Linked DNA regions of Krasilnikovia cinnamomea. The protein of the gene in region 2 interacts with the protein of the main gene of each other region in a pairwise test. Links are inferred from orthologs where the notes say so. Each region holds a gene or a part of one and is shown on either strand. Other genes may lie near its edges.

Region 1 (5,756 bases), 590 kb from region 2 along the record:
ACCGAGCGCGGCCACCATGGCGCCGTTGTCCGTACACAGCTGGGGCCGGGGCACCCGGACCTCGATGCCCAGCTTCGCCGCGCGTTCCTCGGCGAGCACGCGCAGGCGGGAGTTGGCCGCCACGCCACCTCCAATGACCAGGGTCCGCACCCCGTGCGTACGGCACGCGTCGAGCGCCTTGGCGGTGAGCACGTCGCACACCGCGTGCTGGAAGCTCGCGGCCACATCCGCCACCGGTACGGGCTCCCCGGCCCGCTCGCGCGCCTCCACCCAGCGCGCCACGGCCGTCTTGAGTCCCGAGAACGAGAAGTCGAAGCGGTGCTCGGCCAGATCCTTCGGCGCGGTCAGGCCGCGCGGGAACGGGATCGCCGCCGGGTCACCGTCGCGGGCCGTACGGTCGATCACCGGACCGCCGGGGAAGCCCATCCCCAGCAGCCGCGCCACCTTGTCGAAGGCCTCCCCCGCCGCGTCGTCGATCGTGGCGCCCAGCGGGGTGACCCCGGCGGTGATGTCGTCGACCAGCAGCAGCGACGAGTGCCCGCCGGAGACGAGCAGACCCACGGCGGGTTCGGGCAGCGGGCCGTGCTCGAGGGTGTCCACGGCGACGTGGGCGGCGAGGTGGTTGACGCCGTACACCGGCTTGTCGGCGGCCAGCGCGTACCCCTTGGCGGCGGCGACACCGACGAGGAGCGCGCCCGCCAGGCCCGGCCCGGCCGTCACCGCGATCGCGTCGATGTCGGCCAGGGTGACCCCCGCGTCGTCGAGCGCGCGCCGCATCGTCGGCACGATCGCCTCGAGGTGGGCGCGGCTGGCCACCTCCGGGACCACCCCGCCGAAGCGGGCGTGCTCGTCCACGCTCGACGCGAGGGCGTCGGCCAGCAGGGTGTGCCCGCGCACGATGCCGACACCGGTCTCGTCGCAGGAGGTCTCGATCCCGAGGACCAAGGGTTCGTCAGGCATCGCGCATCATCACCAGGGCATCGGTGTTGCTGGGTTGGTAGTAGCCGCGGCGGACGCCGACCGGCTCGAAGTCGTAGCCGGCGTACAGCCGCTGGGCGGGGGCGTTGTCCACGGCGACCTCCAGCAGCACCTTGTGGACGCCGCGCCGGCCCGCCTCGGCCAGCAGCGCCTCCAGCAGTGCGCGGCCGATCCCGCGGCGTTGCGCGTCGCGGCGGACCGCGATGTTCTGCACCCAGGACTCGTCGGGGCCGACGACGGCCAGTCCCGCGTACCCGAGCACCGTCTCGTCCTCCGTCGCGACCAGGTAGTAGTGGCGCTGGGCCAGCTCGTTCCAGAACATGGCGGCGGACCACTTCTCCGCGCCGAACAGGTCTGTCTCGATCGGCAGCACCTGCTCGACGTGCCACCAGCGGAAGCGTTCGAGCTGGATCACCGCAGCACGGGTTTGCGCGCCGAGGACGCGACCGCGTCGGGGCGGCGCAGGTACAGCGGGGTCAGCGGTTCCTGCGGCGCACGGGCGCGGACCCGGTCGGCGGCGAGGGCGATCAGCGCCTCGCCGGGCGGGTACAGCAGGCGGTCGTCGATCGGCAGGCCGAACACCTCGCTGTACTGCAAGGCGCCCTCGCCGACCGCGCGGTCGGCGTCCACGACGACGTCGGCCGGGCGGGACACGTCCGGCCCGCGGGTGCGCACACCATCGGTGTACGTGGCGGTGTACACCTCACGGCGCCGCGCGTCCGTGGCGACCAGCACCCGACCCGGCCCGGCGGCGCGGCCGAGCGCGTCCAGCGAGCACACCCCGTACGCCGGGATGGCCAGAGCCTGCGCCATGCCCGCCGCCGTGACGAGGCCGACCCGCAGCCCGGTGAACGGGCCCGGCCCCAACCCGGCGACGATCGCCCCCAGTTGGCGCGGGGTCGCGCCGGCGTCGGCCAGCAGCGTCGCGATCTGCGGGGCCAGCAGTTCGCCGTGTGCCCGCGGATCGACGGTACGGCGCTCCGCCACGCCCCGCATCCCGTCGTCGGTCACCTCCGCCAGGGCGGCGATCACCGCGGGGGTGGAGGTGTCCAAGGCGAGAACCAGCACGTCAACACCCTAACCGGCTGGTTCCGGGGCAATGACGCGCGGATCCCAGTCGACGACCGGACGGCCCGCCTCGGCCAGTGCCTGGTTGGCCGCGCTGAACGGCCGCGCGCCCCGGAAGCCCCGCGGGTTGAGCGGGCTGGGGTGACCGGCCTCCAGCACGACGTGCGCCGGGTTCGTGACCAGTGCGGCCTTCTTGCGGGCGTACCCACCCCAGAGCAGGAAGACCACCCGCTCGGGGCGGGCGTTCAGGGCGCGGATGGTCGCGTCCGTGAACGCCTCCCAGCCCTTGCCCGCGTGCGAGGCCGCCGCGCCGCCCCGGACGGTCAGCACCGCGTTGAGCAGCAGCACTCCCTGGCTCGCCCACCCGGTCAGGTCACCGGTGGTGGCCGGCGCGATGCCCAGATCGTCGGCCAGTTCGGCGAAGACGTTGCGCAGCGAGGGCGGGATGCGGACCCCGGCGCGGACGCTGAAGCTGAGCCCGTGCGCCTGCCCCGGCCCGTGGTACGGGTCCTGGCCGAGGATGAGCACCCGGGTCTGCTCGGGCGGGCACAGCCGGTACGCCGCGAACAGGTCCTCGATCGGCGGGTAGACGGTGTGGTCGCGGTACTGCTCGGCGACGAACGCCCCCAGGGCCGCCGTGGCGTCGGCGTCGAGCAGCGGCTCGAGTTCCGCGCGCCAGCCATCGGGCAGCATCCCGGTGAGATTCACGAATCCAGCCTTTCCGTCGCGGCCGCCCGGTCGGCGACCGCCGGCTCTCCTGTGGTGGCGGCCCGATCCCCGGCCGCCGATTCTTCTCCTGCCGCCGCCGAGGCGGCCGTTTCTTCTCTTGCCGCCGCCGAGGCGGCCGTCGGGTCTGCGACGGCCAGCCTTTGCGCCCATGCGGCGCCATGGGCGACGAGGTCCAGGACCCGGGTGTCGTCGTCCAGGCGGGCGATCCGGACCTGGAGATACTCGTCGTTGAGCTGCTCGGCCAGGCCCTCACCCCACTCGACCACCGTGACCGAGTCCCCGGCCGACGCGTCCAGGTCGAGGTCGTCGATCTCGCCCCGAGGATCGGCGGCGTCCCCCAGCCGGTACGCGTCGGCGTGCACCAGCGCGACCCGGCCACCGCGCGCCGGGTCCGGCCGGTGCACCCGGGCGATGACGAAGGTCGGTGAGGTGATGTCGCCGCGGACCCCCAGGCCGGCGCCGATGCCCTGGGTGAGTGCCGTCTTGCCGGCGCCGAGCGGCCCGGTGAGCAGCACGAGATCGCCGCGGCGCAGCAGGGTGGCCAGCCACCGGCCGAACTGCCGGGTGTCGTCCACGGTGGCTAGCCGGATCCCCGTGGTGATCACGGGATCTCCGCCAGGAACGCGTCCAGGGCCGCGTTGACCTCGTCGGAGCGCTCCAGCATGACGACGTGCCCGCTGTTGTCGATCTTGACGAGCTTGGCCTCTGGCAGGTACTTGAGGATCTCCTCCGAATGAGCCACGGGGGTGAGATAGTCCTTCGTGCCCACGATCACCAGCACCGGCACCCCGCGCAGCGGCGTCAGCGCGGGGAAACGGTTGTGCGTGTAGAGGGTGCGCAGGTATTTGGTCAGTGTCTCGATCGAGGTCTTGGAGTTCATCTCCTCCACGAACGTAACCAGCGACGCGCTCGGGCGCGGATCACCGAAGCCGTACCGGCGGGTCAGCAGCCAGGCGAGATCCGAGGCGGCGAGCCGGGCGCGGTCGATCGCGCCGCCGCCGATCCGGGCGGCGCCACCCCACACGGGGAAGAACGGGGCGCTGGCGCGGGCCAGCAACGTCGGCAGGCCGATCTTCGTCTTGTCGATCAGGCTGGCGGAGGTGGAGATCAGCGCCACGCCCGTGACCCGGTCGCCGAACCACTGTGGATAGTGTTCGGCGAACGCCATGATCGTCATGCCGCCCATGGAGTGCCCGACCAGGACGATCGGCCCCTCCGGCACCGCCGCGTCCAAGACCGCGGCCAGCGAGCGGCCCAGCGCGGCGATGTCGTAGTCCCCCGAGTCGAGCAGGCCGGAGCGGCCATGGCCGGGCTGGTCGTAGAAGACCATCCGGTGGTCACCCTGCTCGGCGATCGCCTTGCGCTGGAAGTAGAACGTGCCCATGTCCAGCGCGTACCCGTGCACGAAGACGATCGTCGGCCGATCGCCCGGCGCGCGCGGCTCGACGATCTCCACGTGCAGCTCGGCGCCGTCTGCGGCGGTCACGGTCAGCTCCGCGTCGAACGGCTGGTCGCCGAACGGCTCGTTCGCGTACGGGTCGCCGGGCGCGGTGACCGACCTGCGGACGATCGCCCGTTCGGTGGCGACCGCGGCGGCCAACCCGGCGGCGGCCACACCGATGACGGCACCGACGATGCCGACCTTCTTCGCCCGGCTCCGCGACGTGGTGGATCGGCGGGGTTGTGCGTTGCTCACTGGGCCTCCCCGTCACCGGGCGCCGGCGTCACGTCCGCCGCCGGGACCCCGGCGCTGCCGTCGTACACCCGGGGCACCCGGGAGCTGCCGAACCGGGTCACGATCTCGTAGTTGATCGTGCCGACGGCGGCCGCCCAGTCGTCGGCGGTCGGCGCGCCGTCGTCACCCGGCCCGAACAACGTGGCGACATCCCCCGGTGCGACCGGGTCGTCGCCGCAGTCGACCACGATCTGATCCATGCTCACCCGGCCGGCAACGGTCCGGTTGCGGCCACCGAGCCGGACCGGGCCCACATTCGAGGCGTGCCGGGGCACCCCGTCGCCGTAGCCGAGCGGCACCAGCGCCAGCGTGGACTCGCGCGGCGTCATGTAGGTCAGCCCATACCCGACACCCTGCCCGGCCGGGACCCGTTTGGTGAGCGAGACGCGGGCCCGGGCGCTCATCGCGGGACGCAGCCGGGAGGCGTGCTCGGTGGCCAGCGGGGACAGCCCGTAGATCGTGATACCGGCCCGGACCAGGTCGTAGTGGGTGTCGGGGCGGGTCAGCAGCGCGGCCGAGTTGGCGATGTGTCGGTAGCGCGGCGTGATGGCGTACCGCTCGGCCAGCGCCAGGCCCTCCGCGAACGAGGCGAGCTGCCGGTCGATGGACTCATGGCCGGGCACGTCGGCGCACGCGAAATGGCTCCACACGCCGACGACCTCCACCTCCCCGTCGGCCTGCGCCTTGCCCGCCGCCTCCAGCAGGTGCGGCCACTCGGCCAGCGGCGCGCCGCCCCGGGACAGGCCGGTGTCCAGCTTGAGATGCACCCGGGCGCTACGCCCGGCGCGGCGCGCGGCCGCGACCACCTCCGCCAGCTGTTCGGTGCCGGCCGCGTTGAGGTCGACGTCGGCGGCGACGCCCCGCTCCAGCGGCAGCCCGGGGGCCACCAGCCAGGCCAGGACCGGCACCCGGATCCCGCCCCGGCGCAGCTCCAGCGCCTCGTCGAGGGTGCACACCCCGAGCCAGGTCGCGCCGCCCGCCACCGCCGCGCGGGCCGCCGGCAGCATGCCGTGCCCGTACCCGTCGGCCTTGACGACGGCCATGACCTCGGCGGGAGTCAGGGCGCGCAGCGTCGCCACGTTGTCCCGGATGGCGTCCAGATCGATCCGGACCTCGGCCTGCCACATGGGCACCAGCGTACTGAGGGGTCTGGTGGACATCAGGCCAGCAGGTCGGCCAGCACGGGCCGCAGCGCGGCCGCGACGTCGGGTGCGGTGACGGGGCCGTCCAGCGCGGCCCGCCGCCC
Region 2 (7,611 bases):
TCTCCTCGGGCAGCTCACGTTGTCGTGGTCTGCGAGGACGAGCCGTACGGCCCGCGGTACCACCTCGCTTGGCGCCCCGCGTACGGGACGCCCGCTCGTTGTCCGGCGAGGGTGCGGGCCGGTCCGCCCGGTTCTACTGGGGCGGGGGTCCCGCCCGTTCTTCCGGAGGCTCCCCGGTGATGGCCGGTTCGTCGCCTGGCTGCCCAGGATACCGGCCGGTGCGGCATCACCTCACCCGGATTACCCGGCCCGGGCCCCGACGCGGCCGGATGATCCGGCCGGTCTCAGCCCGGCCGGACCGTCGGAGGCGGCGTCAGTAGCCGAACGAGGAGACCAGTTCGTCCAGTTCGCGAGCGGTGTCGCCGAGGTCGCGGGCGGATTCCCGGGTGGCGTCGGCGTCGCGGGTGGTGGCCGACGCGATGTCCGCCACCCCGCCCACACCGGCAGCGATCTGCTGCGAACCGGCGGAGACCTCGGAGACGTTGCGGTTGATCTCGGCCGTCGTGGCGGACTGCTCCTCCACGGCTGCCGCGATGGTGCTCTGCAGCTCGGAGATCTGCCTGACCACCCCGGAGATCTGGCCGATGGACGCGGCCGCCCGCTCGGTGGTCTGCTGGATCGCGTCGATCTTGGCGATGATGTCCTCCGAGGCGCGGGCCGTCTCCTGCGACAGGTCCTTGACCTCGCTGGCCACCACCGCGAAGCCCTTGCCCGCGTCGCCCGCCCGGGCCGCCTCGATGGTCGCGTTCAGCGCCAGCAGGTTGGTCTGCTCCGCGATCGCGGTGATCGTCTTGACGATCTGGCCGATCTCGCCGCTGGCCTCGATCAGCTCGCGCACCGCGGCGGAGGTCTCCTGCGCGGTGGTCACCGCGTCGCCCGCTACCGAGGCCGCTGCCTCGGTGCTGCGGGCGATCTCGTTGATGGAGGCGTTCATCTCCTCGGCCGCGGAGGCCATGCCCGCCACGTTGTCGGAGACCTCCCCGGCCGCGCCCGCCACCACGTTGGCCTGCAGGCTGGTGTCCGCGGCCTGCTCCTGCATCCGGTCGGACACCTGGGCCAGCGCCTGCGAGGACGACGCCACCGCCGACGCGCGCGCGCCGACGCTGGCCAGCGTCTCCCGCATGGCCGCGGTGGCCTCGTTGAACGCCCCGGCCATCACGGTGAGCTCGTCGTGGCCCTCGACCGGCAGCTTGCCGGTCAGGTCGCGGCGGGCGAGGGTGCGCAGCGCATCGGCCACGGCGGCGACCGGCTTGACCACACTGCTGGTGATCGCCAGACCCATCAGGATCGTCAGCACGACCGCCAGGCCGGCACCGACGAACAGCAGCATCCGCAGCCGCTGCGCGGCGATGCGGGCCTGCTGCTGCGCCAGGTCGCTGCGCGCGTGCACGGAGTTGATCAGCCGGGCGGTGTTGTCCATGATCGAGTAGTACGAGTCGTACCCGTTGCCCAGCATCACCATGTTCGCCAGCTTCAGCGACTCCGGCGAGTCCTGCTTGAACAGGGCGACGACCTGGGCGTCGTACTTCATGAAGGTGGCGAAGCTAGCCTTGATCTCCGTGAAGATCTTCTGCTCGGCGGGGGTGAGTTCGCCGACGGGAACCGCCTTCATGTCGGCGTCGAGGTCCTTCAGGACGTCCAGGAAAATCTTGCGGTTGGACGACTCCGGGTCGGTAGCCGCCCTGCCGCCGACGAAGGGAGCATCCCAGGCGTAGGCGAGCTGACGTGCGCTCACGTCTGCGCCACGGAACTTGAGCTGCATGACGTCGCGGGTCAGCACCCGCAACCGGGCCACCTCGTCGGTGACCGCCGCCTGGCGACCCGACTCCACCACCCCGACGAAGGTCATCGCCGAGATCAGCAGGCAGAACGCCCCGAACGCGAGCAGCAGCCGCGAGCGAAGCCGCACGCGCCGCAGAATCCGCACCATCGGTTCGTCCTTCCATCAAGGTGTCGAGCGTCACCCGGTGGATTCGGCGACCGCTCAGGCGAGTTGAGCGGGTCTTCCGTCAGTCTTTTCTCAAGAGACGGTTCTCAGCTGCGTTTCTTCGGCCGGACGCCCAATTACGCTACGTTTCTTCGGCGGCACGCTAGGTAACCACAACGCTCTCGCGGGCCACTGCGGAATCCATTTCCCCAACGGCCGCACCCGTTGCGGTCCGTAGCGGCCCGACGCGACGCCGCACGACCGCCTCGCCCTCCTCCTCGGGCGCGGGCGCGCGGCCGTGCTCCGCGCCGTGACCATCCCCGGCACCACAACCAGCGTCGCGACCGCGCTGGGGCTGGCACCCAGCACCGTCTCGGAGCACCTGACCGCCCTGCAGGCGGCCGGGGTCGTGCACCGCCGCCGGGCCGGCCGCCGGGTCCTGTACGGGCTGGAACCCACCGGCCTGGCCCTGCTCGGGCTCCTGGATTCGGGGATCACCGAATTCGTTTCCTGACGCGGGGATCTTGCCCTACGGTCTGCGCCCGTGGGTGATTACGCGATCGAGGCAGACGACCTACGCCGGACCTACCGCAGCCGGGCCGGCTGGCTACGTCCCCGCCGCACCGAGACCGAGGCGGTGCGCGGCGTCAGCTTCGCCGTCGGCCGCGGTGAGCTGTTCGGCCTGCTCGGCCCGAACGGCGCCGGCAAGACGACCACCATCAAGATGCTCAACACCCTGCTCATCCCGACCGGGGGCACGGCCCGGGTCTGCGGCTTCGACGTCGTCGACGACACCCGCGAGGTGCGCCGCCGCATCGGGTACGTGTTCGGCGGCGACCGCGGCCTCTACGACCGCCTCTCCGCCCTGGACAACCTGCGGTACTTCGCCGAACTGTACGGAGTCGCCCCGCGCGAGCAGAAACGCCGCATCGCCGAGCTGCTGGAGCTGGTCAAGCTGACCGGCCGGGAGCGGGAACGGGTCGAGGGCTACTCGCGCGGCATGCGCCAGCGGCTGCACATCGCCCGCGGGCTGCTGCACTCGCCCGAGGTGCTGTTCCTGGACGAGCCCTCGATCGGCGTCGACCCGGTCGCGGCGCGCGAGCTGCGGCGTACCGTCGCCGACCTGGCCGCCGCGGGCACCACCGTGGTGCTCACCACGCACTACATGGCCGAGGCAGACGAGCTGTGCGACCGCATCGCCGTCATCGCCGACGGCCGGATCCAGGCCCTGGGCACCCCGGCCGAACTGCGCCACCACGCGGACGGACGCCGGGTCGTCGAGGTGGAGGCGTACGGGGTGCCGGACGCCGCAATGACCGCGGTGAGCAAGCTGCCGGGCGTACGGGAGACCGCGGTCGAAGCCCGCGGTGCCCTGCAGCTGCTCACCGTCCAATCCGACGCCGCGGTGGACGTCCAGGCCGACGTGCTGCGCGAGCTGGCCGGCATCCGGATCGGCCGGGTCACCAGCCGCGAACCGACCCTGGAGGACGCCTACGTGGCCATCGTGAACGGGACCGGCGCGTGAGAACCGTACGGATGATCGCGGTCGGGGTGCTGCTGCACGCCAAGCAGATGAGCCGCTCGCAGTTCGAGATCGCCACCAACCTGATCGTGCCGGTCGTGCAGGCCACGCTGGCGGTGTACCTGTTCCGCGCCGGGTCCGGCGAGCACCGCCTGCTCGAGGCGTCGGTGGGCGCCGGGCTGATGGGCATCTGGTCGTCGGTGCTGTTCGGCTCCGGCGGCGCGATCCAGAGCCAGCGCTGGCAGGGCACCCTGGAAATGATCATGCTGGCCCCACGGCGGCCGGTGCTGGTCATCCTTCCCATCACCATCGCCACCGCCCTCACCGGCACCTACGCCATGCTGGCCACGCTCGCGTGGGGCCGGGTGCTCTACGGCATCCGGCTCGACTTCGCCCACCCGGCCGCGTTCACGGTCGCCGCGGTGGTCTGCGTCTTCGCCCTCGGCATGTTCGGCCTGCTGATGGCGGCCACCTTCGTGCTGATGCGCAACGCGAACGCACTGTCCAACACGCTCGAATATCCGGTCTGGCTGGTCTCCGGAATGCTCGTACCGATCACCATGCTGCCCTCCTGGACCGCCCCGCTGGCCGCGGTCCTGCCCACCACCTGGGGCGCCCGCGCGCTGCGCGAGGCGACCAGCGGCGGCCCGGTCTGGCCGTCGGTCGGCATCTGCCTCGCGATCAGCACCGCCTGCGCCGTGCTCGGCGCGTTCGCACTGGTCCGGGTCGAACGGCGCGCGCGCGCCGCCGCCACCCTGGCGCTCGCATGAGGACCGCGCGTCTGGTCGCCGTGGGCGGCGTCATCGCCTACCGGGCGCTGTTCAACTGGACGACGCCCGGCATGTTCATCGGCACGCTGCTGGTCGGCCCGCTGTTCCAACTGCTGTTCTTCGCCTACCTGGGGCGGCAGCTGCAGGTGGCCGACGACCGGTTCTACATCGTCGGCAACGCGGTCCTGGCCGCGTCACTGGCCTGCGTCTTCGGCGGCACGATGGCGGTGGCCAACGAGCGGCGCTTCGGCACCCTCGGCCACGTGCTGCTGTCCCCGCGCAGCCGCACGGCCCTGTTCCTGGGCCGCGCCCTGCCGTACGCGGGCAACGGCCTGCTGATCGCCGCGTTCACCCTCGCCGGCGGTGCGCTGCTGCTCGGGCTGCGGATCCCGCCCGGCGCCCTGCCCGGCCTGGCGCTGGCCCTGGCCGTCGGCTCGTTGTCCTGCGGCTCCTTCGGGCTCACCCTGGGCGCCCTGGGGCTGCGGTTCCGCGACGTCTGGGTGGTGTCCAACGTCAGCGTGGCGCTGTTGCTGCTGCTGACCGGCGTCAACGTACCCGCGGAGCGGCTGCCGGGCTGGATGGCCACGATCGGCGAGGGGCTGCCGATCACCCACGCGGCGCAGGCCGCGCGGCTGCTGGCGGCGGGCCAGGGCTTCGGGGCGGCGGCCCCGGCGCTGGGCTGGGAATGCGTCATCGGTGTCGGCTACGCGGTCGCCGCGGCGGTGCTGCTCAAGGTCTTCGAGGCGGAGTCGCGGGCCCACGCGACCCTCGATACGCTGTGAGCCGTGTCACCGCCTTGCTGTGTCGCCGGCTCACGAGGAGGGCACCATGCCGCGCCTGGCCGTGAACGAGGTCGCCCCGGAGGCCTACAAGGCCGTCCTGGGCATGGAGGTCTACGCCCGCAAACACAACGACCCGGTCCTGTACGAACTGGTCAAACTGCGCGCCTCGATGGTGAACGGCTGCGCGTTCTGCGTCGACATGCACAGCCGGGACGCCCTGGCCGCGGGCGAGGACAGCCGCCGCCTGTTCGGCGTCGCGGCCTGGCACGACAGCCCGTTCTACACCGAGCGGGAACGCGCCGCGCTAGCCCTGACCGACGCGGTCACCCGGCTCGGCGACCAGGGCGTGCCCGACAACGTGTGGGACGCGGCCGCCAAGCAGTTCACGCCCGAGGAGCTGGCCAACCTGCTGATGGCGATCGCCACGATCAACGTGTGGAACCGGCTGGCCATCTCGACCCGTACGGAACCGCCGCAGGCGACCTAAAGGTGCGGGAACCACAGCGCCAGCTCACGCTTGGCGCTGTCGGGCGAGTCGGACGCGTGCACCAGATTCTCCCGGTTCGACAGCGACAGGTCGCCGCGCAGCGTCCCCGCGGCGGCCTTGCGCCCGTCCGTGGCGCCGATCATCGCGCGCACGACGTCGATCGCCTCGTCGCCGCTGATGACGACGGCGACCAGCGGCCCGCCGGTCATGAAGTCCTTCAGCGGGGGATAGAACGCCTTGTCCACGTGCTCGGCGTAGTGCTGATCGGCAAGTTCCGCGTCCATGGTGCGCAGCACCATCTCCTCGATCACGAGCCCCTTGCGCTCGAAGCGGCCGAGGATCTCGCCGACGAGGCCGCGCCGCACGGCGTCCGGCTTGATGAGCACGAGCGAGCGCTCGGCAGCGCTGGTGGACACGGATTCCTCCTGGTCGGGGCGAGACGGCATGCCGGGGTCAGCCTATCGGTACCGGTGGCGCCGCGAGCGGCCACCGCCCACAAAGCCGACTTTCCCGATAGCGTCGCGGCGGCCTAGCCTTGCGGTACTACTCGGGAGGTCCACAGTGGCGAACCAGAACGGCCGCCCCATCGCCCCGGCCCGCAAGCTGCTGGCCGCGGTGCTCGGCACCATCGCCGTCTTCGTCCTGCTGTTCGGGCTCGGCCTGTCGAGCTGGTCGATCGTCGCCCTCGGCGTGTCCCTGCTGGCCCTCGCGATCGCCCTGGCCATGGTCAACGTCGTGCGCCGCGGCGCCCGCGCGTGGGTGAGCGGCACCGCCCAGGTCAAGGCCGTCTCGGAACCACCCTCCTCATCCGTGTACGGCCGCGCCGAGTTGCAGGTCGTCGTCATCGCCCCGGGCCTGCCGATCTCCGAGGTGGTCATCCGGGACCCCCGCGTCCCGGTCGACAAGTGGCCCGTCCCGGGTGACACCCTGCCCGTGACGGTGGACGTCGACGACATGCGCCGGGTACGGATCACCTGGGAGGACGCGCCGTCGCGAGCCGACGCCACGGTGCTGAATGCCCCCGCGCCCAGCCATGACCCGCTGGATGAGCCGTCCGACGACGATCTGCTCGGGGAGCCGGAGCCCCCACCGTGGGCCACCCGCGAACGCACCTGGCTCCTCAGCCCCGACGAGCCGCCCCCGCCACCCGCCCCCCGCTCCGGCCAGCAGGCGCAGGAACCGGCGGGCACCGTGATCGTGCGCGACGCGCCCGGCGGCCCGATGATCCTCGAAGGTCAACTGGTCGACCCCGACGACGACCACGGCCGCGATGACCAACTGCACGAGGAGACCGCACCGGAGGCGACCGCCGGTCCGAGTGGCCCCGCCGGGCCACGGCCCAACGGCTCCCGCCCGAGTCCCCGCCCACGCGTGGCGACCGCGACGCTGGATCCCGGCACGGGTACACCCACCGCGCCGGTATCGTCGCCCACGAGCATTACCGGTGCACCGTCGCCGACGACCCCTACCGGTGAACCGACGACTGACACCCCGGAACCGTCGCCGACGACTGACGCCGCGGAACCATCCCCGGCGACCGGCACCCCTGCACCGGAACCGCCACCGATGTCGGCCACCCCCGGGGCCGCGGCGTCGCCGACGAGCGCCGCACCCGCGCCGGAGCAGCGCGTCTCCCCCGAGCAGCTGACCGACCCCGCGCCGCCGGAGGACCGGCGTTCCCCGGCCGGTCCCGGCACTGCCGACGAGGCCGAACCCGACCTCGCCCACGACTGCGAGATCGACATCCCGCTCGACGGCGCCGCGCCAGCCCCGCCCGCGCCTGCACCGCCAGCCCCGGCCGACGAACCCGCCGGGCCGGCCGCTCCGGTGGTACCGCAGCCCCGGTCGGCCGACCAGCCCCGGCCCCCGATGGCCGACCCACCGCAGCCCCCCACCGGCCGCCCCTGGACGGACCTCGACGGCGGGTACGAACCCGATGAGCGAGCCGACGAGCTGATCACCGCGTACCCCAGTGCCCGCCCCGGCACGGCCGCCGCGATCCACGGCGTCGGGATCACCGTCCTCGTCACGGACCTCGCACGCTCGATCGCGTTCTACCGCGACGTCCTCGGCTTCTTCCAGATCGACAGCGGCGACGGCAGCGCGGTGCTCGCCTCCGGTGA

What was found. The genes of interacting proteins can lie anywhere in the genome.
Region 1: the proteins of ndk (region 2) and ung interact in binary tests that used the Escherichia coli proteins (3 or more experiments, as listed by UniProt). The link is inferred for Krasilnikovia cinnamomea from one-to-one orthologs.

What each region holds. Positions count from the first base shown.
Region 1 is NZ_SHKY01000001.1:4,190,584-4,196,339, reverse strand. What follows is about bases 898-3,761. They hold ung (uracil-DNA glycosylase), read right to left. Parts: upstream 2,740-3,761; coding sequence 2,056-2,739; downstream 898-2,055. Other genes in these bases: EV385_RS19040 (alpha/beta fold hydrolase), read right to left, coding at 3,377-3,761; tsaB (tRNA (adenosine(37)-N6)-threonylcarbamoyltransferase complex dimerization subunit type 1 TsaB), read right to left, coding at 1,390-2,046; rimI (ribosomal protein S18-alanine N-acetyltransferase), read right to left, coding at 953-1,390; tsaD (tRNA (adenosine(37)-N6)-threonylcarbamoyltransferase complex transferase subunit TsaD), read right to left, coding at 898-960. In the rest of the region: more of tsaD, read right to left, coding at 1-897; more of EV385_RS19040, read right to left, coding at 3,762-4,411; alr (alanine racemase), read right to left, coding at 4,468-5,637; EV385_RS19030 (NAD(P)H-hydrate dehydratase), read right to left, coding at 5,670-5,756. UniProt on the Escherichia coli protein: Excises uracil residues from the DNA which can arise as a result of misincorporation of dUMP residues by DNA polymerase or due to deamination of cytosine.
Region 2 is NZ_SHKY01000001.1:4,781,052-4,788,662, reverse strand. What follows is about bases 4,210-6,993. They hold ndk (nucleoside-diphosphate kinase), read right to left. Parts: upstream 5,935-6,993; coding sequence 5,485-5,934; downstream 4,210-5,484. Other genes in these bases: EV385_RS21895 (VOC family protein), read left to right, coding at 6,050-6,993; EV385_RS21905 (carboxymuconolactone decarboxylase family protein), read left to right, coding at 5,048-5,488; EV385_RS21910 (ABC transporter permease), read left to right, coding at 4,216-5,001; EV385_RS21915 (ABC transporter permease), read left to right, coding at 4,210-4,219. Outside these bases: EV385_RS21930 (methyl-accepting chemotaxis protein), read right to left, coding at 314-1,930; EV385_RS21920 (ABC transporter ATP-binding protein), read left to right, coding at 2,472-3,452; more of EV385_RS21915, read left to right, coding at 3,449-4,209; more of EV385_RS21895, read left to right, coding at 6,994-7,611. UniProt on the Escherichia coli protein: Major role in the synthesis of nucleoside triphosphates other than ATP. The ATP gamma phosphate is transferred to the NDP beta phosphate via a ping-pong mechanism, using a phosphorylated active-site intermediate.